Linked DNA regions of Paraglaciecola psychrophila 170. The protein of the gene in region 1 interacts with the protein of each later gene in a pairwise test. Links are inferred from orthologs where the notes say so. Each region holds a gene or a part of one and is shown in the gene's direction. Other genes may lie near its edges.

Region 1 (5,759 bases):
GGAAATGAGGTAATGGTCAAACCTGCGCAGGAAGGGTCTAGCATAGGTATGGCGAAAGTGAATAGTGCGCTACAACTAGAAATAGCCATTCAAGACGCGTTTAAATACGATGATAAGGTCTTGATAGAACAATTCGTTCATGGTTCTGAATATACCGTTAGCATACTGAATGGCAAAGCTCTGCCATCGATTAGTATGTCCACTCCCCGTGTTTTTTATGATTATGCAGCGAAATATCAAGCGGATAGCACTGTGTATAGTTGCCCCAGTGGTTTGCCCGATGCGTTAGAAATCATGTTGGGTGAGTTAGCACTAGATGCATTTGATGCATTGGCTGGATCAGGTTGGGGGCGGGTGGATTTTATGCAAGATAAACTTGGTCGTTTTTATTTGTTAGAAGCGAACACGGTGCCAGGCATGACTGAAAAAAGTTTATTGCCAATGGCAGCTAAAGAGGCTGGTTTAAGTTTTGCTGAATTGTCTTTGTCTGTTCTGGCAACAGCGGATGTGGTGAGATGACTCAATGAGCGAATTCCCCAAATTAGTTAATCTTCGTAAAAATTCTCATTTATTGATGGGATTGACGTTTTTTATCTGTTTGATGAGTTTGTTAGCTTTTGCGGTAGTCAAACTTAATGCTTGGTTAGAAGATGAACAACAAGCGCCAGTGCAAGATATTGTGGTTTCAGGTGAACTCATTTTTATTGATATTAAGTATATAGAAATGTTGATAAAACGAACCCAACCAGGAAGCTTTTTTGAGTTAGATGTGAATCAAACCCATCAAACGGTTGAAGCTATGCCATGGGTTTACCGGGCGTCGGTTAGAAAACGTTGGCCTAGTGGTTTAGAAATTTTTGTGGTTGAGCAACAACCTTCTGCTGTTTGGAATGGCGATATGTTGCTTAATCAATATGGTGACGCATTTGATGCGCAAATTAGTAGTGACGAGCTGAATTCGAAAATAACGCTGCCTAATTTATATGGACCAGGTGGAAGTGAACAGACCGTATTACAGGGATACCGTAATATGCAGTCATTATTAGAGACGTCCAATTTATATATTGTAGAAATGTTTTTAAGCGAACGTTTTGCTTGGAATGTTGAACTGAACAATGGGATTAAATTGAATTTAGGACGCACTGAATTTATTGACAGATTACAGCGATTTGTGGATTTATTACCGCTAATTTCGCAACAAGACAGACAGGTGGATTATGTTGACTTGCGTTATGACACAGGTTTAGCCGTAGGCTGGAAAACCTTTGTTAAAGCTGCATAAATAAAAGCAAGATAACAACTGAATAATAAGAGATTAAATTAACGTGAGTGTGTTAACTGTAATGAGTGGGATGAGTGCGATGAGTGTCAGAGTTGAACAATATGTCTAAGGGTACAGAAAGAAAGCTAATAGTTGGCTTAGACATAGGCACCAGTAATGTTAAAGCCGTGGTGGGTGAGTTATTAAATGACAACTCTATTAGCATTGTGGGTGTGGGTAGTCATGCATCTAAAGGTATGGATAAGGGAGGCGTGAACGACCTTAATCTTGTGGTGCAATCCGTTAAGCGTGCCATACACGAAATGGAATTGATGGCTGACTGCAGCGTTTCTTCGGTGTTTATGGCAATTTCGGGACGCCATGTGAAATGTCAGAACGAAAGTGGCATGGTACCGATTAATAATCAGGAAGTGACTCAGGAAGATGTAGACAACGTAGTTCATGCTGCGCGTTCTGTGCCTATTGCTGCCGAACGCCGCTTGTTACATGTATTACCACAAGAATTTACGATTGACGTACAAGAAGGTATTAAAAATCCTATCGGTATGTCAGGCGTTAGAATGGAAGCGCAGGCGCATATTATTACCTGTGCCGATGACATGGCCAAAAATTTGGTCAAATGTGTAGAACGCTGTGAATTAACTGCTGACCAACTGATTTTTTCAGCATTGGCATCTAGTTATGCTGTATTGACTGACGATGAAAAAGAATTAGGTGTGTGTGTAGTCGATATCGGTGGCGGTACTATTGATATGGTAATTTATACTGATGGCGCTATTCGTCATACTGCGGTGATTCCAGCAGCAGGAAATCAAATTACCAGCGATATCGCTAAGATATTTCGTACACCGATTAGCCATGCTGAAGAGATAAAAATTAAACATGCCTGTGCTCTAAAAGATATGGTCAGTATGGAAGAAAATATCGAAGTTCATAGCGTTGGCGGTAGGCCATCAAGAGCTATGTCAAGGCATACATTAGCCGAGGTGATCGAGCCTCGTTATCAAGAGTTGTTTGAACTGGTACATGATGAAATCCGTGCCAGTGGATTAGAAGAGCAAATTGCCGCTGGTATAGTATTAACAGGTGGTACGGCAAAAATGGAAGGGGCGGTTGAATTTGCAGAAGAAATTTTTCAAATGCCGGTTCGTGTAGGTGAACCCTTGGGAATGAAAGGGTTGTCTGAATATGTCGAAGATTCAAAATTTGCTACAGCGGTAGGTCTTCTGCAATACGGAAAAGAGCATGTCATAAGTCAACTAGCGATGAAAAACAAGGTTAGTGAAGGGGTGTGGCAACGAATTCAAAGTTGGTTTAAAGGTGAGTTTTAAGAATATTTATAAACACAAACTTTTAAACGATAAAAAATGGGCAGCAGGCAAGGATGAACTCCTGACTGCTTTTATGTACAAACCGGAGAGTGAAAATGTTTGAGTTAATGGATAGTCATAGCGAAGAAGCTGTAATTAAAGTGATTGGCGTTGGCGGCGGCGGCGGAAATGCGATAGAGCACATGGTGGCACAGAATATTGAAGGCGTAGAGTTTATTGCCATCAATACAGATGCACAAGTGTTGCGCAGTTCTTCTGCAAATGTGACATTGCAAATTGGTTCTGGTGTGACCAAAGGTTTAGGTGCAGGCGCTAATCCTAATATCGGCCGCCAAGCTGCAGAAGAAGACAGAGAAACCATACGTCAGGCACTTGAAGGCGCTGATATGGTATTTATCACTGCCGGCATGGGGGGTGGTACAGGTACAGGTGCAGCACCAGAAGTAGCCAAAATAGCTAAAGAATTGGGTATTTTGACTGTGGCTGTAGTCACTAAACCTTTCCCGTTTGAAGGTAGAAAACGTACCGATTTTGCTGAGCAAGGCATCGAAGAGTTATCTAAATACGTTGACTCATTGATCACCATTCCGAATGAAAAATTACTTAAAGTGATGGGCAAAGGTACGCCGTTGTTACAAGCATTTAGTGCTGCTAACGATATTTTAAGTGGTGCAGTACAGGGTATTGCAGAGCTTATTACACGTCCTGGACTGATTAACGTGGATTTCGCCGATGTCAGAACCGTTATGTCTGAAATGGGTACCGCAATGATGGGCCATGGCAGTGCGTCGGGTGAAGACCGTGCAGAAGAAGCTTCAGAAAGTGCGATTGCTTGTCCTTTATTAGAAGATATCGATTTGTCTGGTGCTAGAGGTATTTTGGTCAATATCACTGCTGGGCCTGATTTCTCTATTGATGAGTTTGAAACCGTAGGTAATGCGGTTAAAGCCTTTGCGTCCGAAAACGCAACAGTGGTCGTGGGTACCGTAATCGATATGGATATGACTGACGAATTACGCGTTACCGTTGTAGCAACAGGCATTGGGGCTGAAAAGAAACCAGACATTTCTTTGGTATCTAATCGAGCTAGTAAAGTGGTTGCTGACGGTAATGAGTTTAAATTGCAGGCTAATGGGTCGCACGCTATGCCAAGCGCAAGTGTGATGCCAGAACCTTCAAAAACGGTTGCTAGTGAAGAAAAAACGGTGCAAGGCAATGATTTGGAATATTTGGATATTCCAGCATTTTTGCGCAAGCAAGCAGACTGAGTAATAAAGTGAATTATTTAGTAAAAAATCTGTCATAAAGTCGGCTGGTGTTTGCTATTGTGTTAAATATGACAGTTTTTTGACAATGCTAAGTATACTTAGTACTATGCGTGCCGCTTTTTATTCCATTAAGCTAAAGGTTATGATAAAACAACGCACTATTAAACAATCTGTGCAAGAGACAGGTATCGGTCTGCATAAAGGTGACAAGGTCACTATGACTCTCCGGCCAGCGCCAGCGAATACGGGTATCGTATTTCGTCGCGTTGATCTTGAGCCTTATGCGGACATACCCGCTTGCGCAGATGCTGTAGGCGATACTATGCTGTGTACATGCATTAGTAATGCTGCCGGTGTCAAAATTTCTACCGTTGAACATTTAGCCTCTGCTTTAGCTGGGTTAGGTATAGACAACATTATTGTAGAAGTTGACAGTGACGAGTTACCCATAATGGATGGTAGTGCGAGTCCGTTTATCTTTTTACTTCAATCGGCAGGCATTGCAGAAATCAATGCACCAAAAAAATTCATAAAGATCAATAAATCTATTAAGGTCGAAGACGGCGATAAATGGGCCGAGCTTCGCCCATATGCTGGTTTTAGGGTTGACTTTAGGATTGATTTTGAACACCCAGTTATCAGTCAAACTCGTCAACATATGGTGCTAGATTTTGATTCCTCGTCTTATGTAGGTGAAGTTAGTCGTGCCCGAACTTTTGGCTTTATGAAAGATCTTGAATACATGAACTCACACAATTTAGCATTGGGTGGAAGCATGGAAAATGCGGTAGCGTTAGATGAATATCGCGTTCTTAATCCTGAAGGTTTGCGTTATCCTGATGAGTTTTTAAAACACAAAATACTTGATGCTATAGGTGATTTGTATTTGTGTGGCCACAGTATTATTGGTGAGCTAGTTGCTTATAAAACAGGTCATGGATTAAACAATAAATTGCTCAATGCATTGTTAAATAGTAAAGACTCTTGGGAATTTGTGGGTTATGACACGCCAGAAGAGATGCCTATTCGCTTTGCTTCGCCACTATTAACAAATTGATCCCTTGTTTTGTCACATTGGGCAACTCGATTACTGCTTAACCAAATAGATTTTTCTATAGTTATCAATGATATTCGAATCTGCTATATGTTAATGTCCAGAATCGGTTTTTGATACTTGATTTTAATTACGTCAAATTTTGATCAAATGCGGATACAGGTATTCCTCGGAATATTTAAACGCATATAAATCCAGCAGAGTGTTGCGATTGGTATACCTAGAAATACTATTAGTACATCTCTTGGTGAATTAAACTTAATGGTATATTGAGTCCATGTTGAAAAGGTAGTCAATTGTAATGAAATTAACGTTACTGTTTAGAAGTAATAATGCACGCTTTGTGCTGAATATAGATAAGCAAAAATTGCTGCTGGCTTTACTAGCAATCAGCGGGCTATTTTTAGTTTCCAGTCGTTCTACGCATTCTCCAGAAGAAAATATTGCTAGGATCCAGCATGCTAAAACTGGCTTTGTGCTTCAGGCTGAAGAAGTCAGCTTGCTAAAAACCACTACAGAACAGCGAATGACTGGTGTAATGCTAAAGCTAGCTGATATGCAGAATCAAATTCAACGCTTAGATGCATTGGGTTCAAGGTTAGTCGAGCAAGCTATGCTTAACCCTGACGAATTTAGTTTTAATCAAATGCCTAGCATGGGTGGACCGTTGGACAGCAGTTCAGTTGAAATTCAAGTACAAGATGAACTTTTGTCAAAAATAACAAGCATGCTTGAAAAAATCCAAAATAAAGCTCAAGAACTCAACATACTTGAATCTATCATGTTAAGTGACCATATAAGAGAAGAGAGTAGAGTAGAAGGTA
Region 2 (5,873 bases), 2.8 Mb from region 1 along the record:
AACTAATAATTTTAGAGACTACATGCGAGTTGATATGGTGCGTAGACAACTTTCACAGTCATTAATGGGAACTGAATTCGCATTAGTCGGTGAAGCAAAATCAGCATATTTGATGCAGCAGCAAAGTCGTGACATAAGATATCTGAATATACCAGCGTCTAAATTTGTTGACCAAGTTAACATCAGTGACGATGAAATTTTAGGTTTCTATCAAAGTAACATTAGTCAGTTTGATACTCAGCAGAAAGTCAGTTTGTCTTATGTTGAATTAGTATTAGATGATTTATTGTCTTCGATTGTAGTCACGGACGATGAGATTGCAGAATACTATCAACAAAACCTTTTTGATTATCGTACTGATGAAGAGCGTCAAGCGGCACACATTTTGTTTGAAAGTGCTGATGAGGATGAGGCAATTGCTACTAAGGCTGAAGAGGTACTAGCGAAAATACAAGCAGGTGAAAATTTTGCAGAACTTGCAAAAAGATTTTCAAGCGATACTTTCAGTGCTGAAAATGGTGGTGATTTAGGTTGGTTTGGCAAAGGTATTATGGATCCTGCATTTGAAGAAGCGGCCTTTTCACTTGCCAATAAAGATGATGTGAGTGGCGTCATTAAAAGTGAGTTTGGCTACCATATTATTATGTTAACTGATGTTAAGCCTGAGCAAGTTAATGCTTTTGAAAACGTCAAAGAAGAAATAATTGTTAAAGTCAAAACGTTCAAAGCAGAAGAGCGTTTTTATGAGATTAGTCAAAGAATGTCAGAAGTAGCTTTTGAAGTACCTGACAATCTTGAAGAAGTTGCAGATTTAGCCGGTAAAACGATAAATACTACTAATTTATTTAGTCGAGCCAATGCGCCCGATGCTGTGTCTAACCCTAACGTTTTATCAAGCGCCTTTAGTTTTGAACTAATTGAAGATGCGGTAAATAGTGAAGTGATAGAGCTTGCCAGGAATCATATTATAGTTGTTAGAGTTGCCGAGCATGAGCCCGAGCGGACAAAGACTATTGAAGAGGTTAAAGAACAAATTCAACAGACATTAGCTGCACAATCGGCTCAACAGGCTGCTAGAGATTGGGCCTTGGAACTTAAACAAGCATTGGTAAATAATGAAGATGTTAATCCTAGATTAGCTACACTTGAGCTAAGCTGGGAAGAGAAGCAAACGGTAACTCGCAATGACCCGGCATTGTCACAGTCTATTGTTGATGCATTGTTCAAGTTATCTGCTACGGATACTAGTGTTGTTGACTTAATTGCTGGAGACATTTCTTTAGTGCAACTGACCCAAGTAAACTCTGCTGCTGAAGCTAATGCTCAACAATTGACTTCATTACAAAATCGCCTTGCATCGAGTAAGTCTCAAATAATATATGGTGCCGTGGTCGAATCTTTAAAAGCACAAGCTGATATCGAGATTTTCCAATAAACTGATTTATATTTTCTTCATAAAAAAAAGAGCGTTTATCGCTCTTTTTTATTATCTGTATTTTGGTAAATAGTATTATTAGCTCGTCAGCACTATTCAGTAATCCATAACAAAGAGCTGTAAAAAACAGCGATCACAGCGCAAAAAGTGAATATATATATAAACCCTTGTTTTCCGTCCCCTAAGCTATAGCCCTTTTTCTTCAAATACATAAACCAAATTAAAAACAACACAACAGGAATGAGCACTAAAAATTTAATCAAGATCACCTCGTCTCACAATTATGGCAACCTTGATTTTAGGGAGAACAGAATAATATGCAATCTATACTAGGTATTTGGTGTCTAATTGCATATAATCCGCGCGAATTTTTATGTGTCTATTTATGTGTCTATTTACGTGTCCATTAGGACTAAATATTAAGACCAAATATTAAGACGAAATATTACTAATACTGGAGTAAAGAAAATGGCCTTAGAACGAACTTTTTCTATTATTAAGCCCGATGCAGTTGCAAAGAATGTTATCGGTGGTATTTACAACCGTTTTGAGTCTGCTGGCCTTAGATTAGTGGCGTCTAAAATGCTACATTTGAGTAAAGAGCAAGCAGAGGGGTTTTATGCTGAGCATAGCGAACGTCCATTTTTTGCTGCTTTAGTTTCTTTCATGACATCTGGTCCTGTTATGGTTCAAGTGTTAGAAGGTGAAAATGCTGTTTTGAAAAATCGTGAAATAATGGGGGCAACTAACCCTGCTGATGCTCTAGCTGGTACGTTACGTGCTGATTATGCAGCTTCAATTGATGAAAATGCTTGCCATGGTTCAGATGCTCCTGAATCAGCGGCCCGTGAGATTGCTTATTTCTTTAGTGATGAAGAAATCTGCCCACGCACTCGTTAAGCTTAAATCAGTTTTGATAAAGGGAGCTTAGGCTCCCTTTTGTGTTATTTATTATATGTGCTGCAAAAACTGAGTAATCGGTTAAAATAGCAGTAGTTTCGTTTAAGTATTGAGGTTTATTGTGTCAACTGAAGTGGTATCTGCCCAACCTAAAAAAATTAACTTACTTGATTTAACTCGAGAAGGTTTGCGTACCTTTTTTAATGAAATGGGAGAAAAACCTTTCAGAGCAGAGCAAGTCATGAAATGGATCTATCAGCAAGGCGTGGCAGATTTTGAACAGATGAGTAATCTTAATAAAGCCTTGCGAGCAAAACTTCAAGCCAAATGTGAAGTCAAAGCACCAGAAATCGCATATCAAAAGACTGCTGCCGACGGCACCATTAAATTTGCATTGAAGCTAGAAGGTGGCCAAGAAGTAGAAACGGTTTGGATCCCTGATGGCGACCGAGCGACTTTATGTGTGTCTTCACAGGTAGGTTGTGCACTTGAATGTACTTTTTGTTCTACGGGGCAACAGGGATTTAATCGTAATTTAAAAGTCTCTGAGATTATTGGCCAAGTTTGGCGAGTCGCAACCACAATAGGTCTGAATAATGATACTGCCAAACGTCCGATCACAAATGTAGTGATGATGGGTATGGGTGAGCCGTTGCTGAATGTTAAGAATGTGGTGCCTGCCATGGAGTTGATGTTGGATGATCTTGCTTTTGGTTTATCCAAACGCAGAGTAACTTTAAGTACTTCAGGTGTAGTCCCAGCTCTTGATATGTTGGGCGACCAGATAGACGTAGCGTTGGCTATTTCATTACATGCACCTGATAATGCATTACGTGACGTGCTAGTACCCGTTAATAAAAAATATCCAATTGAGGTGTTTTTGGCCAGTGTCAGAAGATACTTAGCTAAGTCGAACGCCAACCAAGGTAAGGTAACGGTAGAGTACGTGATGCTAAATGGGATTAACGATAGCACTGACCAAGCTCATGCACTTGCAAAGGTATTGGCCGATACCCCGTGTAAAATAAACCTTATTCCGTTTAATCCTTATCCAGGCTCGCCATACACCTGTTCTAGTAATTCGAGGATCGATCGTTTTGCTAAAGTCCTAATGGAATATGGGCTCATAGTTGTAGTTCGTCGTACTAGAGGAGACGATATCGATGCTGCTTGTGGGCAGTTGGTGGGTGAAGTGGTGGATCGCACCAAAAGAGTGTTGAAAAAACAGCTGAAAGGCGAGAGTATTTCAGTCAAAATGACTTAATAAATTTTTATCGACAATATGTCAAACAGGTCCTAATGAACTCTATGCTAAAAATGTTCAGTATTGTATTTATTGGGCTGATGCTGCTCAGCGCCTGCACCAGTCAAAGTAACCAAAATTACGGCCAAAATTTTGATCAAATTAAAGCATCTAAAACCCGCGTTTCTCTGGGTTTAACGTACCTTAGTAACGGAAACTTTAGACAAGCAAAATTTAATTTAGATAAAGCATTAGAATTTGCACCAAGATCAGCAGACGCCAATTTTGCTATGGCTTATTATTATCAAAGTGTGAATGAGTTAGAGCAAGCTGAAAACGCATATCAATATGCTATGGATCTTGATCCCCAAAATGCTAACATTGCGAATAGTTATGGTGCGTTTTTATGTCAAAATGGTGTTTATGAAAAAGCCAAAAAGTATTTCCTTAAAGCAGTGAACACCAGCAGTTATATTTCCAGCGCTGAGACTTACGAAAACTTAGCGTTGTGCAGTAGAAGTCAAGGTCAACCTGAAGACGCAATTCAATACTTACGTAACGCGGTTAATCATCAACCTGGTAGAGCTAACAGTTTGTTTTTATTTGCTCGCTCGTTAGTTGAGGTAGAAGATTGGCAAGAAGCTAGAGCTATACTCAGACGCTATGAAAAAATTGCCCAGATTAGTCCACAAAGTCTGTTGATGGCAATGAAGATAGAGCGTGGCACTGGCAACGACACTGCCGCAGCAAGTTATTCGAATATGTTATTAAAATTGTATCCAGATGATGCTGTGACCATAAAAATGTTATCTGATCAGCAGCCAGAACCTGAAGTTCCAGATAAAGCAGCCAAAGTTCCATTCTTGAACCAAGAAGCTGAAAAGGTCTCAGGATTAGTTGCATCTAAAGCATCTGAAAATATTTCTAATAGTTCAGGGGTTCTGCCTAAAAAGAATGAATTGTTATCAATCGAAAAAGTCGTCAAAATAGCAGTGCAAGATATTTCCCAAGCTCGTGAAGCGGTTGCAGAACAATCATCTATGCAAGCGGCTCAAGTCGAGTCAGAAATTATGGATACGCCAGAGTTCCATATCGTATCCAGTGGTGAGAATTTATACAGGATTTCGCTTCTTTACAACATCAAAATGCAACGTCTGATAGACTGGAATGGTTTAGCTGATGCGTCGGCTATTTTTGATGGTAAGGAGTTATTTTTAGTTGCCCCAAGCGTTGTAGAGTAAAGCTAAACTATGATTGAAAAAGAAGAAGTAAAGCAACCAGAGTCGGATATACAAGGGCCTGGTCAGATATTAAGACAGGCACGTGAGCGTGCCAATTTATCCACCCAAGACATTGCCGACAAAATGAAATTAAAAAAGGCCCTCATTGAAGACATCGAGCAGGATAACTTCGATATAAATATTTCGTTAACGTTTGTCAGAGGCTATCTAAAGCTTTACGCAAAACATGTTCATATTGAAGAAGCAGTGATCCTTAACGCTTTTGAAAAACTGAGTACTCAGATAAAAGAACCTATTAAGCTGCAAAGTTTTTCCCGTCGAGTGGCCAATCAGGCCAATGATGACAAATTAATGTTAGTGACTTATTTGATTTTGTCCGCAATCATTGCCCTAGTGGTAATTTGGTGGTTTCAACAAAGTTCTACTGAGACTTCAGCATCAATTAAGAGTAATTACCCTAAAACGGTTATTGATGACGTGATTACTCAAGAAGCATCGCCACTCGAAGAAACGTTAACCTCAGACTCAGAATTTTTATTATCTTCACAGACGAATGAAAGTGATTTTTTGGATGAGCCTGTCGTCATCGAAGAGTTAACCATCGATAACCAACTTGTTAGCGCAGAAAGCGTTAGTGATACCGCTGATTTGGAAATATTGTCTAGTGCTGCTATTGCAAAAGTAGAGACCGAAACAGCTGCACCAGTTGAGTTGATATTTAAATTTTCTGGTGATTGTTGGATGAATCTGGCTGATGCTACAGGTGAAAATATAGCTTACGGGGTTAAAGTTAAAGGAAGAGTCATGCCAGTCACCGGTATCCCACCTTTTGTGGTTACTTTAGGTGCACCAGAAGTAGTGAAAATACGCTATGCAGGTGAACGTATAGACATGACTTTCTTACCTTCTGGGCGTATTGCTAAATTTGATTTACCCTTATCTGAATAAATGACCGTATAACTATAGGAAAATTATTACTATGTTTTCTGAATCACCCATTAATCGCCGACCTTCCAAACGTATATATGTAGGTAACGTGCCTATAGGTGATGGT
Region 3 (5,769 bases), 4.3 Mb from region 1 along the record:
AATCATATGGAATTATTACCAAGCGGCAGCACTGATATTACCGGTGACATCAATACTATTTCTAGTACTGGGATGTTGTTATTGGGCGTGGCTGACGACAATAATGACTTTTTACTCAGTGCACCAGGTACTATGGGGGAAGTGAAATTACAATTAGATCCCAACAATGACGCCACTGGTTGGTCAGATTACTTAAATTATGATTGGAATGCAGACGGTTTCATTAATGCAGATGATCACCCCGAAGCTACCGTCACTTTTGGCCAATTTCGTGGAAGCGATAGGATCATTCATTGGCGAGAGATGTTTAATTAACATATGTACCCAATCTACTTTATTTGGGCTCCCACACTCAAGGGTGCAGTGGAGTCCAATTATCATAAAGTGCGCGTTGTATTTTGAGTTGGTTTGGGTGTGAATAACTTAATCGATGTTAATAAAATAGCGTTTCCCATTTAACATACTTGCTCTTTTCGTTGTAACTCAATGGCATAGTTGTGATCTGGTAATGTTACGCCCGATTTTTGTTATGACATAAATAGTTGCCATCAAGCATCCAGATTGGAGTCGAATAATGAACCGTATAGCTCAATTCACTCTTATCATTGCCCTTTCGTTTAGCCAAAATATTCTGTCTAGCGATCTATCGGTTGCAGATGTTGAAAACAAAATATCTGTAAAACAATCCGAATACGACAATTACAACAGCTCACTTGAAGCATAAATTGCTAATGCCGCCAGCTTGGAAAAAGAGCTTGGAGCACTTCGCAAAAATGCCATACTCGCTGATGCAGATAGACAATCTGCACTAATAGAGATGAATTTAAAATATGAACAAGTGATTGATGATCCTGAATTAGATATCACCCCAGTAATAGAAACTTACGCAAAAGCAGTAAGAACCCATAAAGCAATTAAAGATGCCATCACCGATAAATACAACCAGTGGCAAGGAGATTTGCAAGATGTGGAACAAATGCAAATATCTAAACATAGCCTACTGAATACTATCGAAAGTTTAAAAGAGCAACTAAACAGTGCTCGAATCGATCGTTTATATCAAGAATTTAATCGCCAGGAAGCGATTGTAGTCTGTCAGAACATTGCTTGTGACAGAGACGAAACGTTAGGTAAATATAGTGATCGTGGTAAAACGCTTGCAAAACAAAAAGCGTCAAAACGTTTCCTAGATAACCTGAATCCTGTTTAAGAAACTAAACTAAATACCTGTTCCAAGATCCGAACTTTCGACTAAAAGAGATGAATCTAAAAAGGAACAGGCATGAGTAAATTTGTTGAGTTGTTTTGTGATGTCGATTATTTTTGCAAAGTATTTATACCTCAATGGTGTAAACAACTGCTTGAAGACGGTACGCGAAAACGTCAAAGAGAAGGGCAAATGACCACCAGTGAAATTATGACGATTGTCGTCAGTTTTCATATGTCACATTACCGTGATTTCAAAAACTACTCTCTTGGGTATGTATCTCTTGTCTACAAAAATGCGTTTCCAAATTTATTGAATTACACACGATTTCTAGCGGTCAAAGGTGTCCTGATAGCATGACTTATATTGGCTAAAAATTCTGATTTCGCTTAGTTTGCCGCACGTGCTTCGGTTTTCGCTTTTTCTGCTTCACGGGTGCGCTCTATAATTTGTTTTCCAAGTTCTCTTTGAAATCTTCTAGCTCTTGATTACGCTGAAACAGTTCTAAAGATTTTTGTTCTAAAATAACTTCAGCAGCTCACCGAGCTTGACGCTCTCTTTGACAGAGTTTTTTAGATATTTCTTCATTCATCTGAATTCTTAAAATTTATCGCTAGGTTTCCAACTTATTATAGTTATTAACACAGTTTTATAGTTTCTTTTGAGGTCAAATTCATAAAAACGTGTTGAAACTGTTATTTTTATGGTCTTGTTGATGCTCTGTACTTGCCCAAATCCCAGTGCATTGGTACAGTTAACGAATATTAATCTTATCAATAAAAGTGCGGTTTTTACATGTTCAAAAAGCTACGGGGAATGTTTTCCAACGATTTGTCAATCGACCTCGGCACAGCAAATACGCTAATCTATATAAAAGATAAGGGTATTGTTCTCAATGAACCCTCCGTTGTTGCAATTCGTCAAGAACGCGGTACAGGTGGCCCCAAAAGTGTCGCTGCCGTCGGGCGTGAAGCAAAACAAATGTTAGGCAGAACCCCTGGTAATATAAAGGCAATTCGCCCCATGAAAGATGGGGTTATTGCTGACTTTTATGTCACAGAAAAAATGCTTCAGCATTTTATCAAGCAAGTACACGATAATAATTTTTTACGCCCCAGCCCCAGAGTTTTGGTATGCGTACCTTGCGGTTCAACTCAGGTCGAACGACGTGCAATTCGTGAGTCAGCTTTAGGTGCGGGTGCTCGTGAAGTTTATTTGATCGACGAACCTATGGCTGCTGCTATTGGGGCTGGCTTACCAGTTTCAGAAGCAACAGGCTCTATGGTGGTAGATATTGGTGGTGGTACCACAGAAGTAGCCATTATTTCACTCAATGGTATCGTGTATTCATCTTCAGTTAGAATTGGTGGTGATAAGTTTGATGAAGCTATTATCTCTTATGTGCGTCGTAATTTTGGTTCGCTTATAGGCGAGGCAACAGCTGAACGTATTAAACATGAAATTGGTGCAGCGTACCCAGGCGAAGAAGTCAAAGAAATTGAAGTACGTGGCCGCAACTTAGCAGAAGGTGTACCACGTGGCTTTACACTTAACAGCAATGAAATTCTTGAAGCCTTGCAAGAGCCTTTAACAGGTATTGTGTCGGCTGTTATGGTGGCCCTTGAACAATCACCACCAGAACTAGCCTCTGATATTTCTGAACGCGGCATGGTACTTACCGGTGGTGGAGCCTTACTTAAAGACTTAGACCGTCTTCTTATGGAAGAAACCGGTATACCCGTTGTGATTGCAGATGATCCACTTACCTGTGTCGCAAGAGGGGGTGGTAAAGCATTTGAAATGATCGATATCCATGGAGGCGATCTGTTTAGCTACGAATAATAGTTATTGAAATTTCATAGTAATCAAGGCGACATCATGTCTCCTTTAGGCAGACGATAATGAATTTAATGTTTTCAAATGGACCCTCTTTGCCTAATAGACTTGCGCTGGGTCTTTTTCTGTCTATCGCACTGATTCTGTTCGACCACAAGCTAGACGGGTTTGGCACCACTAGGGTGTACCTCAATTCATTGGTTAGCCCACTGCAATACCTAGCTAATCTTCCCGGCCAATTGCTCAATGCCAGCGCAAGTCGTTTTGTTTCTCACGAACGGTTGTTTGATGATAATGCTAAGTTGACTCATGATGCTATGGTGATGAACGGCCAACTGCAACGCTTAACTTTTTTGCAAGAAGAAAATGACCGTTTACGTAGCCTTTTAAATTCGCCTGTGCAACACAACACCCGCAAAGTTGTAGCCGAACTCATGGCCGTGGATAACAACCCTTATAGTCATCAGATAGTCATTAATAAAGGCGCTATAAATGGGGTGTATGAAGGGCAACCTGTTTTAGATGCTAAAGGCATTGTTGGCCAAATAATGCAAGTGAGTTCGACTAATAGCCGTGTATTGCTCATAGCAGATGTCACCCATGCCATACCGGTTAGGGTAGCGCGAAATAACGTGCGTTTGATCGTTTCTGGTTCTGGCAGCTTGGATGAGCTTTTAATCCAACATGTTGCCCATAGTAGTGATCTGAAAATAGGTGATATATTGTTATCCTCAGGCTTAGGCAATGTATTCCCAGAAGGTTACCCAGTAGCCACTATCACATCCATTATTCGAGATGAAAGTAGGCCATTTTCCCAGGTCAGAGCAAAACCTATTGCCCAACTTGACAGGTTAAAGTACTTATTATTACTCTGGTCAGAGCGCACATCTGAAGATAAACAAGCAGTAAAAGAGATTATTTCAAAATGAGCTTACGCAATTATTTTATCGCGCTGAGTATTATCATCGCCTTGGTACTCCAGATTATGCCAATGCCCGCAATCGCAGATTTGTACCGCCCAGATTGGGTCTTATTAGTATTAAGTTATTGGGCACTAGCGCTGCCCAACAGAGTCAATGTAGGGGTCGCGTTTTTTACTGGTCTAATACTAGATATATTACTTGGCACCAGCATGGGTGTGCATAGCTTCGCTATGTGCCTATGTATTTATGTGTTAGCGGCAAATCATAAACGTCTGCGTAATTATTCAGTTTGGCAACAATCTGTCATTATTGGGATTATGGCGGCTTTATATAACTTGGTTATTTTTTGGGTTCAACATTTGATCACCGACATTTATTTCTTATTCGATTATCTGTGGCCCGTTGCCAGCTCAATGGTGATATGGCCTTGGTTATTCTGGTTACTTCGTAAAATTCGTCGCCAGTTGCGTTTAAATTGATGATGTTACTTCTAGCTTCACAGTCTCCTCGCAGAGCTGAATTACTGAAACAAATAGGCATACCATTTAGTCAATACCCAGTGGATATTGACGAAGCCGTGTTGAGCCATGAAACCCCTGACAACTACGTTCGAAGAATGGCGCAAGAAAAGTCTAGTTTAGGTTACAAAAGAGCAGGGGCCAAAAAATTAGTGCTGGGCTTAGACACCATAGTGGTAGCAGATGGCAATATATTAGGTAAACCAAAAAACAAAACTGACGCGTTGCGTATGTTGAGTTTGCTGTCCGATAACACCCACCAAGTATTAACAGCCGTCACTATCACTAACTACAAACAACAAAAAACCGTAGTCGTTGAAACTCAAGTCTGTTTTGGGCCTCTAAGCCCACAGCAAATAGCATGGTATTGGAAAACGGGTGAGCCTCAAGATAAAGCAGGAAGTTATGGCATACAGGGCCTAGGCGGACAATTTGTGAAACATATTAACGGCAGTTACAGCGCAGTTGTAGGGTTGCCGTTATACCAAACAAGACTGTTATTAACTGAATTCGGGATCATTAATGAGTGCTGAACTATTAATCAATGTTACCCCTTCTGAGTCACGTGTAGCCTTGATTGAAAATGGGATCCTCCAAGAAATCCATATAGAACGGCATACAAAGCTTGGTTTGGTTGGCAATATTTACCGTGGAAAAGTGAGCCGTGTGTTGCCCGGCATGCAAGCCGCGTTCGTGGACATCGGATTAGATAAGGCCGCATTTTTACACGCCTCAGACATCGCTGTTCATAATGAAGCGGAAGAAGAAGTTTCATCTAACCAGATCGAAAAGCGAGATATCCGCGAGCTAGTAAGAGATGGTCAAAACATTGTGGTTCAAGTGGTTAAAGACCAAATTGGCACCAAAGGCGCAAGACTTACAACCGATATTACTATCCCATCCCGTTATCTGGTATTTATGCCAAGCGTGGAGCACGTTGGCGTGTCTCAACGAATTGAAGATGAAGCAGAAAGAGAGCGCCTCAAATCCTTAGTCCAAGGCTTTTGTAGCGAAGACGGAGGCTTTATTTTACGCACTGCAGCCGAAGGCATAAAAGAGCAAGAGTTGACTCAAGACGCTGATTTTCTAAAACGTTTGTGGCAAAAAATTCGATCTAGGATGAAAAACAAATCTCATATTTTATATGAAGACTTACCCCTCGCGCGTCGCGTTTTAAGAGATTTTGTAGGTACTCAGTTAGATCGTATTAGAATTGATTCAAAGCTGTCTTTACAAGAATTACAGCAGTTTACCAAAGAGTATGTACCTGAATTACATAAACTTT
Region 4 (5,745 bases), 2.1 Mb from region 1 along the record:
GAGTTACAAGGCATCGAAGCTCAGTTAGCCGCATTAAATGCATTACAACAAACCAGTGATCTGGATACAACCTCACAAAAATTTATTCAAAATCATCAACTCAGTACCCAACCCTGGTGGCAAACCTTAGATATTCAACATGGCTGGGAGGAGGCATTCGACACTATTACTCAGCAATGGCAGCGTGCCATTGTGTTGCCAAAAAATACTGAACAGGGCAGATTAGTCGAGTTGTCTGGTTCTGCTTGGTTGTTTCAAGATAGTTACATTGAGAATCACAGCCTCACAATTTCTGATAAAAGTATCGCCAATAAACTTAACAACAGCGGTGTGCCAAGCTGGTTAACTCATATTATGTGTGCCAACAGTCTTGAAGAAGGACTTGGGATGTTAGCCGAATTAGAGAATTATCAAAGTGTTGTCACTCCACAGGGGTATTGGTTAGGAAAGGGCTGGATGATCGTAGGAAGTGCTGATCAACAAACTGGTTTATTAAAACGCGCTAATCAGATTAATCAACTTGAAGGTCAACTTGCACTAGTGCAACTCAAAGTTTTATCTGCAGATTTAGCGGTTAGTGACGCTGAAGATAAACTGGTTGTTGCTAATCAAAATGCAGAAACAGGAAAACAGCAATTTGAACATCTGAAACTCAATTTGCAGCAAGCAAAGAATCAAGGGCAATTACTGGCACAACAGCAACAACAAAATATGGGGCGCAACACCCGCCTATCACAAGAATTACTGCGCCAACAGAATACTACTGAAGAAGAACAACAACAGCTTGAAGAGTTATCGATGCAAGCAGAAGAGCTCGAACAATCAGTAGAAATTCTTCAAGAGCAGCAACGTGAATGTGAGCTAATCCGCGAACAGCACCAGCAAAAAGTCTCCGATAATCGTACCCAGCTAGAAGTGTCTAAAAATAAGTTACACCAATTAGCTTTGCATTTACAAAGTTTACAAAGCCAGTATCAAGGGTTAACCGCCAATCAGCAGCGTGAAGCACAGCTGCTGAATAACATGCAGCAAAAGTTGAGTTTCTTAAAGGCTGAATTTGCTGAACTGGCTATGCCCCTAGAAAACCAACAAGAGTCGTTACAACAGTTGTTACAGCAAAAAAACACTTTGGATATTCAGCAACAAACGGATAATGAAATACTCGCCGTTGTAGACGAAAAGTTAACCGTAGCTGAAAAAGGTCAAAAAGGTGTCACTGATAAAATTCAGGTAATGCTCAGTGAATTGCAAAGCATTAAACTTGAATGTGAAGGTTATCGCGTCAGAGCTAACGGTGTATTAGAACAACTACAAGAAATGCAGCAAAGTCTTAAAACGGTGTTAGACACGTTACCCGAAAACGCAGATGAAAAAAGCTGGCAAACGCTATTAGATGAAACTATCGCGTCTGTGGCTAGGCTAGGTGCTGTTAACCTTGCAGCTGTTGAAGAGTATGATGTGCAGGCTGAGCGAAAACAACATCTTGATGACCAAAATGATGACTTAGTGTCTGCTTTAGATATTTTAGAACAAGCTATTCGTAAGATTGATAAAGAAACCCGCTCACGTTTTAAAGAAACATTTGATCAAGTAAATGAAGACCTAAAACTGTTGTTTCCTAAAGTATTTGGCGGCGGCACGGCTTATCTTGAACTGACTGACGATGACTTACTCGAAACAGGTGTGACGATCATGGCCAGACCCCCAGGTAAGAAAAACAGCACAATTCATTTACTTTCTGGTGGTGAAAAAGCGCTGACCGCTTTATCATTGGTGTTCGCAATTTTTAGATTGAATCCAGCACCATTTTGTTTGTTAGATGAAGTGGATGCGCCTCTGGATGATGCTAATGTGGTTAGATTTTGTAAACTGGTGTCTGAAATGTCAAAAACTGTACAGTTTATTTTTATTACCCATAATAAAATAGCCATGGAAATGGCAACACATTTAACCGGTGTTACAATGTCTGAGCCTGGTGTGTCACGAATGGTTGCAGTAGATGTTGATGAAGCTGTGGCAATTGCCCAAGCCTAAACACAAAATACATTACCCCTTTTAATGAAGAATAAAGAAGTACGAGTAAGTTAATGGAAGCAGATGGTTTACGTTGGTCGTTGTTAATAATAGGCAGTTTGGTGATTGTGGGTCTTGCCGTTCACGGTATTTGGCTCTCTCGAAAAAATACTGATAAGAAAGCAAACGCTAGCAAAAATAAAAAAGATCAAGAATATCAACCTTCCGGTTGGCAGTCTGATAATGATAGGTTTGACGAAGAGTTAAATTATGAAAATAACCACTCTGACGAAGACTCTGATATTAAATTTGATAGTGGGGAGGATGAAGTTGAATCTGATCTAGCTACCACCACCTCACCTAAAAATGAGTTTGATGATTTAGGCATAGGAACAGTGAGAGTTGTGTCTGCTGATAAGTCTAGTCATGTAAAAGTGGCTGTTGATGCTGATAAAGCTGCAGTAGAACACGCTCCCACAGCGAGTGTTCAAGTCGAGCCTGAAGTCGCGTCCAGTAAAATCTATGCTTCTGTAGTGACACAACCCAAGCCTGAATATGCTTCTAAATATACCTCTTTAGCGGCAGAAACAGTGTCTATTTTACAGCAAGAAAAAGCTTCATCAAACAAGACTCAGAAAATGGTTTCCCCAAATTTTTATGGGGCTTCTAATCATAACGTTGGCACTAATGATCATCACCAAGTGCCAGAGCCTCCCCCATTTTTATTAAAAAAAGAAGCGTCACATCCCGAGAATGAAAATGAACAGGTATCCAGCACTTTAGCCGAGCAGCCAACTAAGGCACATCTCCCTGCGGCTGAGATTAAAGAGTCTGAGAATAAAGAGGAAGAGGATAAAGCGCATGCCACTCTAGCTGAAAAACTAAGTTCATCGGAACAAGCTCGCACTGTGGTTAAGCGAAATAAAGCTGAGGCAATTAGAAAACGTCGTGATCCTAAAATTGCAGAAGAGCAAATGCATATCGATTTTGATGATCAACCGACTGCTAAACCAGAGCCTAAAGAGGAACTAAAAGCTAAGCCTGCTGAGTCTGAGCAACCACAAGAAGTGTTAGTGCTAAATGTTAAGTCTGCAGACGACAATCCTATTCCGGGATCTGCATTGCTGCCGATGTTACTCACTTTGGGTTTTAAATTCGGTGATCAAGATATTTTCCATCGTCATATTAATTCAAATGGCAAAGGGCCGGTATTGTTTAGCCTAGCCAATATGTTCAAGCCGGGTAATTTTGACATTGATAACCTTGAAAACTTCACTACTGGTGGTATTTCGTTATTTATGATTTTGCCAATTGAAGGTGAGCCACATCAAGTGTTTAACATGATGCACAACGCAGCCCGAAAAATTGCAGATGAGTTTTCAGCACAAATATACGATGGCAGACGTACATTATTGACCAAGCAAAGTCTGCAACAATACGTAGAAAAAATCCGAGAATTCGAACGTCAGCGTTTATTAAAAAGCTGATCTACTAAACTCCATACTATTCTTTTGCCCATGGATAAATATTCAGGGCAAAACTCAACTTTATTTTACTGGAATGCTTTATGGCAGCCTCGCAAGAGATTATTAATCAACTCGCTTTACTTAAAACCAGCATTGCAGAATGTAACTATCAATATTATGTATTAGACAATCCTAGTGTGCCTGATGCCGAGTACGACAGGCAGATGCAAGCATTACAGATAATAGAACAAAAATATCCAGAATTATTGACCGATGATTCACCCAGTCAAAAAGTAGGGGATATGCCCTTACCTGAATTTGAACAGGTGGCTCACGAGGTGCCTATGTTGTCGTTGGACAATGCCTTCGATAAAGACTCATTTTTAGCATTTGAAAAAAGGATGCAAGACAGGCTCAAAGACGATGCTGAAATTAGCTATAGTTGCGAGCCCAAGCTAGACGGTTTAGCTGTTAGCTTGTTATATGAGAACGGTAAATTAGTTCGCGGAGCTACACGTGGTGATGGACGTGTGGGTGAAAATATTACGTCCAACGTGCGCACTATTCGCAATATTCCATTAACATTACGCGGTGACAATTACCCGGAACGTTTGGAAGTGCGTGGTGAAGTGATCATGACCCGAGATGGTTTTGCCCGACTAAACAAAACTCAAGTAGAGCATGACAAAAAAGCGTTCGCCAATCCCCGCAATGCTGCCGCAGGTAGCTTACGACAATTGGACTCTCGCATTACTGCTAAGCGCCCGCTGTTATTTTTTAGTTATTCGTTAGGTTTGGTCGAAAACGAACAATATCCATTAGCGGATAGTCATTCAGCCAGATTAAAACAGTTAAGCGATTGGGGTTTACCTTTAAGTAAAGAGTTACAAGTCGCCCAAGGTGCAGAGGCGTGTTTAGATTATTATCAGCATTTAGGTAATATTCGTGATGCACTTAATTACGATATTGATGGTGTTGTGTTTAAAGCTGACAACATTGAATTGCAACAACAGCTTGGTTTTGTTGCCCGTGCGCCGCGTTGGGCCATTGCCCATAAATTCCCAGCTCAGGAAGAAATGACGGTGGTGCAAGATGTTGAATTTCAGGTGGGACGAACAGGTGCCATCACACCTGTGGCAAGGTTAGAGCCCGTTTTTGTGGGTGGTGTAACCGTATCTAATGCTACATTGCATAACCAAGATGAAATTCAACGTCTTGGTTTAAAAATAGGCGACACCGTGATCATCAGACGGGCAGGGGATGTGATCCCGCAAGTTGTGTCAGTAATTGTTGATAAACGTCCCGACAATGCACGAGACATAGTGTTTCCAGAAACGTGTCCAATCTGCGACTCAGCTATCGAAAAACTTGAAGACGAAGTCGTAGCAAGATGTACCGGCGGCCTTTATTGTGCTGCCCAGCTTAAAGAATCAATGAAACATTTTGCCTCGCGAAAAGCGTTTGATATTGATGGCTTAGGCGATAAAATTATCGAACAATTAGTCGACCAAAAATTAGTCAAAACACCTGCGGATTTTTTCAAGTTAGAGTTTATGCAAATTTCTAATTTAGATCGGATGGGCGAAAAATCTGCTGCTAATTTAATTCAATCTCTAGAGAAATGTAAACAAACCACATTAGCTAAGTTTATGTATTCACTAGGTATTCGAGAAGTAGGTGAGGCCACAGCGACAAACTTAGCTGCGTACTTCTGTGATTTGGAAACGATTAAGAAAGCCGATTTGGAAAGTTTACAAGAAGTAAGTGACGTAGGCGCAATTGTGGCTCAGCACGTCGTTAACTTTTTTGCAGAAGAGCATAATGTTCAAGTAATCGACGAATTATTAGTGGCAGGGATACACTGGCCTAAAATTGACAAAATAGAGGTGGATTCTTTACCTCTTGCAGGGCAAACCTTTGTGCTTACAGGAACTCTAGAACAAATGGACAGAAATGCCGCTAAGGCTATGCTTCAATCTTTGGGTGCAAAAGTAGCGGGAAGCGTGTCTGCTAAAACTAGTTGTGTAGTAGCGGGTGAAAAGGCTGGCTCTAAGTTAGCAAAAGCTGAAGAACTAGGCGTTAAGGTACTTAATGAACAACAAATGTTGGATATGTTTACTGAACTTGGAGAGCTTATTTAGATGGGATTGACACCGTCGCTATTAACTCAGCTTAGCCAGTGGATACATCCCTATTATAGTGAAATCGCCTTAACGATTTTGGCCACTATTTTAGTGGTGTATGGGGATGTTTTTAATAAACATAT
Region 5 (5,742 bases), 510 kb from region 1 along the record:
GGGGACTTTATTTGCCAGAGCCCATAAAAAATCTCTGAAACTCAGAGACTCTGTTGATAAAAAAATTCTAAAGATCCCTGTGATTGGTGAAATTCTTAAAAAAGCCTCTGTTGCTAGGTTTACGCGTACCTTAGCAACTACTTTTGCTGCGGGTGTGCCTCTTATGGGGGCGTTGGACTCGGCGGCAGGAGCGGCAGGTAATGCGGTATTTCGTGATGCGATTTTGTTTGTTAAAAAGGAAGTGTCGGCGGGTATTCCGATGAACGTGGGCATGCGTTCTACTGCAGTATTTCCTGAAATGGTGGTGCAGATGATTGCTATTGGTGAAGAGGCGGGCGCGGTTGATGAGATGCTGAGTAAAGTAGCAACTATATATGAAGGAGAAGTAGACGATATGGTGGACGGCTTAACCAGTTTATTAGAGCCCATGATTATGGCTGTATTAGGCGTAGTGATTGGTGGCTTGATTGTCGCCATGTACTTACCCATATTTGAAATGGGCAATGTGGTATAAATGATTTCACTTTTTTAACCTTCTGTTACCTATCTCATGGCTTGCCAGATGAAATTCTGGCAAGCTACAATTATTAATTATTTCTCATTTATTTTTTATAAGTTACTTTATGCAAGCAACATTTGAGTTAATGGCTGACTCACCGGCCTTTTTTATGGGTTTTGTGTTTATTGTCAGTTTGATGGTAGGCAGTTTCCTAAATGTGGTTATTTATCGTTTACCCGTTATGATGGAGCGCGCATGGAAAGCCGATGTAGCTGAGTATACGGCTTCACAAACCCAAGCCGCGCCTGCCACAGACAGTTCCCATAGTTCCAAAGAAGCGCCTTTCAACTTAGCTAAACCCGATTCAACCTGCCCCAAGTGCCAACATAAAATTAGAGCATGGGAAAATATACCTTTCATTAGCTGGTTACTGCTCAGAGGCAAATGCAGTCAATGTAAGAACCCTATCTCGATGCGTTATCCTCTGGTTGAATTAGCGACCGGTCTTTTATCCACATTAGTTGCATGGCACTTTGGTTTCGGTTTAGCCGGCTTTGCTGCCGTCATAGCCACTTGGTTATTGATAGCGATGACTTTTATCGACCTAGATACCATGTTATTACCCGACCAATTAACCTTATCGTTGTTATGGTTAGGCTTATTGATGAGTATCGAAAGCCCTTTTGTATCTAGCCAAGATGCGCTGATTGGCGCTGCTGCTGGTTATTTAAGTTTGTGGAGCTTGTATTGGGCATTTAAGTTACTGACTGGCAAAGAGGGCATGGGATATGGCGATTTTAAACTACTGGCCGCAATCGGTGCTTGGGTAGGTTGGCAACATTTACCGGTGGGTGATATTACTGTCTTCATTTGTCGGAGCGATTGTGGGTGTGACTTTGCTTACCATCCAAGGAAAGGACAAAAGTCAGCCCATCCCCTTTGGTCCTTATCTCGCGGCTGCGGGTTTTTTAACTTTGTTGTATGGTGATTGGATTGTTACACAATATTGGCAGTGGATGTTGCCTTGAGCATTTAAATGCTTTCTACCACAGAGCTCACTGAGCGTTGGGCAGCCAAGCGCTGCACAGAGGAAAAAATGTTAAGAAAAATGATATATAAGTCTTTTCGGCAACGCCGACACACGCCTTTGCTTTTCTCTGTGCTCTCTTTGCCCTCTGTGGTTCAAAATTATTTTTTCTTTGGCTTTTCAGCATTTAAGATCTTTTTACCACAGAGGACACCGAGCGCTGCGCTACACAGAGGAAAAGAATGTTATAGGTCTTTTCGGCGAAGCCGCCACACGCCTTTGCTTTTCTCTGTGCTCTCTTTGCCCTCTGTGGTTCAAAATTATTTTTTCTTTGGCTTTTCAGCATTTAAGATCTTTTTGCCACAGAGGACACCGAGCGCTGCGCTACACAGAGGAAAAGAATGTTATAGGTCTTTTCGGCGAAGCCGCCACACGCCTTTGCTTTTCTCTGTGCTCTCTTTGCCCTCTGTGGTTCAAAATTCTTTTTTCTTTGGCTTTTCAGCATTTAAGAGCTTTCTACCACAGAGGACACCGAGCGCTGCGTTGCACAGAGGGATAGTATTAAATTGGCAGGGGGTATGGTTGTGAGTGATTATGTGGTGGGTATCAGTGGTGGTATCGGCAGTGGCAAAACGACTGTCACTGACTTATTTGCAAAACTTGGTATAGAGATAATTGATGCCGATCTGATTGCCAGAGAAGCAGTAGAGCCAGGTAAACCCGCCTTAAAAGCAATAGTGGATAAGTTTGGTCTGGCCGTTCTAGATGATTCAGGGTATTTAAATAGAGCTAAACTTCGCACTTTGGTTTTTGAGGATAGTGAGGTTAAAAACTGGCTGAATGAACTGTTACATCCTGTTATCAGGCAACAAATGTTATTACAGACACAACAAGCCAAATCGGCTTATTGCCTTTTGAGTGTGCCACTATTGGTTGAAAATAAATTAAATGAGCAAGTTGATAGGGTGGTGATTGTTGATGTAGATGAACAAACTCAACTGCAACGAACTTTGTTACGTGATAAAACTAATGCACCACAAATCCGTGCGATTATGAATGCTCAAGCAACTAGGCAGCAGCGTTTGGCCGTGGCAGACGATATTATTGACAACAATGGTAAAGCGAATGATTTAATCAAACAAGTGGCGCATTTACACCAACATTATCTGCAGTTTGCGAAACAAATTTGATCTTTCTGTTAAACACAAATTGATTTTAGCCTATTGATTTGACCAAAAATTCTTTACAATGTTTATTCACTGCAATTACCGCAGTTTAACCAATATAAACAGGTCATCATGTCTCAAGCAATTTACGAATTTCCACTCAATGAAAAGGTGCGTACTTACCTTAGGCTTGAGCAGTTATTTAAGCAGCTTGAGCAAGGCAAAATTGCCAGTGAAGATTGGCAATATATAAATTTTCTCAACTGCCTTTTTACTTTGCTCGATTTGTCAGAACGCATCGATTTGCGTAACGACGTGCTTAAAGACATTGAGTCACACGAAAAAAACTTAGTTATCTGGTCGCAACACCCCAACATTGATGACGATGCTTTACAGTTCGCATTACGTAAGATTTTACGTTTACGTGATTCATTAAAAAGTAATAAAAAAGTGGGCGCAGAACTCAAAGAAGACCGATTTTTAGCATCCATAAGACAGCGTTTTTCCATTCCTGGTGGCACCTGTAGTTTTGATTTACCCAACTTACACTATTGGTCACAGCAGCCGAATGAAAACAAGCAGCGAGATATCAACAGCTGGTTGCAAGAACTCACACCTATTCAGCAGGCGATGGAAATAACACTTTCATTTTTGCGCGAAAGAGGGCGTTTCAGCTCAATTGAAGCAGAGAAAGGTTTTCATCAAGGCATTGCTGAAGATAAAAATGAGTTAATTCGAGTCTTGAGTCCAACTGACGAAGGACATTATCCGATGTTGTCAGGTAATAAGTATCGCTATGCTATTCGCTTTAATTTATTTACGCCTACCATGCAGGGGAGTGTAACGGTAGATAACAAAGTGAGTTTTAAATTAGCGTGTTGTTAAACGTTTCAATTGACCTATTCGAGGTGATGTATCTCTATGACAACTAACGTCAGCTGTCCTAATTGTAAAAAAAATGTGGAATGGATCGAAAGTAATCTTTTTCGTCCGTTTTGCAGTAAAGTTTGTCAGTTAATTGATTTAGGTGAATGGGCCGACGAGGAAAAGTCTATTCCTTGCGGTGCAAATAAAGATCAAGAAACCATTACATTGCCCGACCTTGATATTGAAGATATTGAGGCAATGTTAAGTGAGCACGCCGAAGGTTTTTTTAAAGAATAGATCAACTGATTAATCATTAATTAATCAAATAACTATTGATTAATTAAATTGATTTACCTAATCGATAATAATTATTTTAAATAACTAATCCCAATATGTATATTAAACGTAGTAAATTTTATTAACCTAGATGGAGACCAAGATGTCTAACCCAAATTTTGAAGATAAATCAGGACAAGCAGTACCACAGTGTACATTTGCTGCACGTGTTAACGATGAGTGGGTAAAACTCACCACTGACGAATTGTTTAAAGGAAAAACGGTTGTTGTTTTTTCTTTACCTGGCGCTTTTACTCCAACGTGTTCTTCTACCCACCTTCCTCGTTACAATGAGTTGGCTAAAACATTCAAAGCTAACGGCGTAGACGAAATCATTTGTGTGTCTGTAAACGATACATTCGTAATGAACGCATGGGCAGAGCATCAAGAGTCAGACAATATTACACTTATTCCAGATGGAAACGGCGAGTTTACTGACGGAATGGGCTTGTTAGTGGATAAGTCTGAGATCGGTTTTGGTAAGCGCAGCTGGCGTTATTCTATGCTGGTTAAAGACGGCGTAGTAGACAAAATGTTTATTGAGCCAGATTTACCAGGCGACCCCTTTGAAGTATCAGATGCAGATACTATGCTTGCCTATGTTGCACCCACTGCAAAAGCTTCAGTACCTACTGTTGTGCTTACTAAGCCAAGCTGTCCTTTCTGTATTAAAGCAAAAGCATTGCTTGATGCAAAAGGTTTTGAGTATGAAGAATTGGTTATGGGCAAAGACGTTTCTTTCACCGCTCTTAAAGCGCTTTCAGGCAACGAGTCTTGGCCTCAAGTGTTTATTGGTGGCAAGCTGATTGGTGGTTCTGACGATTTAGAAGCTTATTTCGCGTAAAGTCTACTTAAACAAAAAATGGCGCTAAAAGCGCCATTTTTTTTGCCTACAAATTAGTAAATTGTTTTGCAACTGGATATAGTAGAGCCTATTAAATAATAGAAGTTTTGACTTAATGAAGTTTCTTTTACTGCTGCTAATATTCGCGTCTATCACAACCGTTTTCAGCGTATCATCCCAGCCTGTCGAAGATAAATTTGATAGATTTGATGCAATTTATCAAGCACAACTTGGCACTACACGTGGCTGCCAAACACCTGACGCGAATATGTTTAAGGTCTGCTCTGATAGCTTAAAAAATGATGGTAATGCCCCCTATATATTACATCATAATAAAGTCACAGAAAAAGTAGTGGTGTTGTTTCATGGATTAAGTGATTCGCCATTTTACTTACGCTCTATTGCGCAATCTATACATCAACAAGGTATCAATGTGATTGTTGCCTTAATGCCTGGTCATGGTAAAAACCACGCCGATGAAGATATGCAAGACGATAAACTGGCAGATCGCTGGCGGGCGCATGTGTCTGATTTGGTTGAGTATGCAGCGAGTTTAGGCGAACAACGTTATTTAGGTGGCTTTTCGACGGGCGGTGTTTTAGCCACTGAGTATATTTTACAACATCCTGAGGCTGCTAAAGGTTTAGTATTGTTTTCTGGTGCCTTAGCATTGGACTCAAGCGTAGAGTCAATTGCCAATATCTGGGGAATACAATGGTTGGCTAAATTGTTAGACGGTGAATATGCAACGCAAGGGCCTAATCCTTACAAGTACCCGAGTGTGGGGCGTTTTTCAGCATTTAAATTAACTGAAGTTATCTTTTCAGTTCGAGATTTGATTGAGCAAGGTGTAACGCTAAATCTGCCTATTTTTTCTGCTCATTCAATGGCAGATATCACTACCCCCATAATCGGTGTCAAAGACCTTATGGCTGCGAATAAAGGACCTAATAGCCTATTTGAAATTTCTTTAGATGTTGATGTTTGCCATGCTGATGTGGTG

The links.
Region 2: the proteins of ftsZ (region 1) and C427_RS15965 interact in binary tests that used the Escherichia coli proteins (3 or more experiments, as listed by UniProt). The link is inferred for Paraglaciecola psychrophila 170 from one-to-one orthologs.
Region 3: the proteins of ftsZ (region 1) and C427_RS22525 interact in binary tests that used the Escherichia coli proteins (3 or more experiments, as listed by UniProt). The link is inferred for Paraglaciecola psychrophila 170 from one-to-one orthologs.
Region 4: the proteins of ftsZ (region 1) and zipA interact in binary tests that used the Escherichia coli proteins (3 or more experiments, as listed by UniProt). The link is inferred for Paraglaciecola psychrophila 170 from one-to-one orthologs.
Region 5: the proteins of ftsZ (region 1) and zapD interact in binary tests that used the Escherichia coli proteins (3 or more experiments, as listed by UniProt). The link is inferred for Paraglaciecola psychrophila 170 from one-to-one orthologs.

What each region holds. Positions count from the first base shown.
Region 1 is NC_020514.1:854,175-859,933, forward strand. What follows is about bases 1,977-4,794. They hold ftsZ (cell division protein FtsZ), read left to right. Parts: upstream 1,977-2,708; coding sequence 2,709-3,881; downstream 3,882-4,794. Other genes in these bases: ftsA (cell division protein FtsA), read left to right, coding at 1,977-2,613; lpxC (UDP-3-O-acyl-N-acetylglucosamine deacetylase), read left to right, coding at 4,024-4,794. In the rest of the region: C427_RS03770 (D-alanine--D-alanine ligase), read left to right, coding at 1-519; C427_RS03775 (cell division protein FtsQ/DivIB), read left to right, coding at 524-1,282; more of ftsA, read left to right, coding at 1,384-1,976; more of lpxC, read left to right, coding at 4,795-4,938; C427_RS03795 (M23 family metallopeptidase), read left to right, coding at 5,237-5,759. UniProt on the Escherichia coli protein: Essential cell division protein that forms a contractile ring structure (Z ring) at the future cell division site. The regulation of the ring assembly controls the timing and the location of cell division.
Region 2 is NC_020514.1:3,646,206-3,652,078, reverse strand. The notes cover bases 1,596-4,527. They hold C427_RS15965 (bifunctional tRNA (adenosine(37)-C2)-methyltransferase TrmG/ribosomal RNA large subunit methyltransferase RlmN), read left to right. Parts: upstream 1,596-2,456; coding sequence 2,457-3,599; downstream 3,600-4,527. Other genes in these bases: pilW (type IV pilus biogenesis/stability protein PilW), read left to right, coding at 3,644-4,527; ndk (nucleoside-diphosphate kinase), read left to right, coding at 1,904-2,335. In the rest of the region: C427_RS15980 (SurA N-terminal domain-containing protein), read left to right, coding at 1-1,435; more of pilW, read left to right, coding at 4,528-4,819; C427_RS15955 (RodZ domain-containing protein), read left to right, coding at 4,829-5,767; ispG (flavodoxin-dependent (E)-4-hydroxy-3-methylbut-2-enyl-diphosphate synthase), read left to right, coding at 5,799-5,873.
Region 3 is NC_020514.1:5,115,083-5,120,851, forward strand. Bases 1,198-4,025 are described here. They hold C427_RS22525 (rod shape-determining protein), read left to right. Parts: upstream 1,198-2,002; coding sequence 2,003-3,049; downstream 3,050-4,025. Other genes in these bases: C427_RS22515 (hypothetical protein), read left to right, coding at 1,198-1,210; mreC (rod shape-determining protein MreC), read left to right, coding at 3,109-3,972; mreD (rod shape-determining protein MreD), read left to right, coding at 3,969-4,025. In the rest of the region: C427_RS22510 (LamG domain-containing protein), read left to right, coding at 1-315; C427_RS26620 (hypothetical protein), read left to right, coding at 575-724; more of C427_RS22515, read left to right, coding at 743-1,197; more of mreD, read left to right, coding at 4,026-4,445; C427_RS22540 (Maf family protein), read left to right, coding at 4,448-5,017; rng (ribonuclease G), read left to right, coding at 5,007-5,769. UniProt on the Escherichia coli protein: Forms membrane-associated dynamic filaments that are essential for cell shape determination. Acts by regulating cell wall synthesis and cell elongation, and thus cell shape.
Region 4 is NC_020514.1:2,910,525-2,916,269, reverse strand. Bases 1,490-4,293 are described here. They hold zipA (cell division protein ZipA), read left to right. Parts: upstream 1,490-2,087; coding sequence 2,088-3,500; downstream 3,501-4,293. Other genes in these bases: ligA (NAD-dependent DNA ligase LigA), read left to right, coding at 3,581-4,293; smc (chromosome segregation protein SMC), read left to right, coding at 1,490-2,034. In the rest of the region: more of smc, read left to right, coding at 1-1,489; more of ligA, read left to right, coding at 4,294-5,620; C427_RS12725 (DUF3392 domain-containing protein), read left to right, coding at 5,621-5,745. UniProt on the Escherichia coli protein: Essential cell division protein that stabilizes the FtsZ protofilaments by cross-linking them and that serves as a cytoplasmic membrane anchor for the Z ring.
Region 5 is NC_020514.1:1,367,079-1,372,820, forward strand. The notes cover bases 1,900-4,700. They hold zapD (cell division protein ZapD), read left to right. Parts: upstream 1,900-2,824; coding sequence 2,825-3,577; downstream 3,578-4,700. Other genes in these bases: coaE (dephospho-CoA kinase), read left to right, coding at 2,105-2,716; yacG (DNA gyrase inhibitor YacG), read left to right, coding at 3,614-3,856; C427_RS05940 (glutathione peroxidase), read left to right, coding at 3,999-4,700. Outside these bases: C427_RS05915 (type II secretion system F family protein), read left to right, coding at 1-514; more of C427_RS05940, read left to right, coding at 4,701-4,739; C427_RS05945 (alpha/beta hydrolase), read left to right, coding at 4,855-5,742. UniProt on the Escherichia coli protein: Cell division factor that enhances FtsZ-ring assembly. Directly interacts with FtsZ and promotes bundling of FtsZ protofilaments, with a reduction in FtsZ GTPase activity.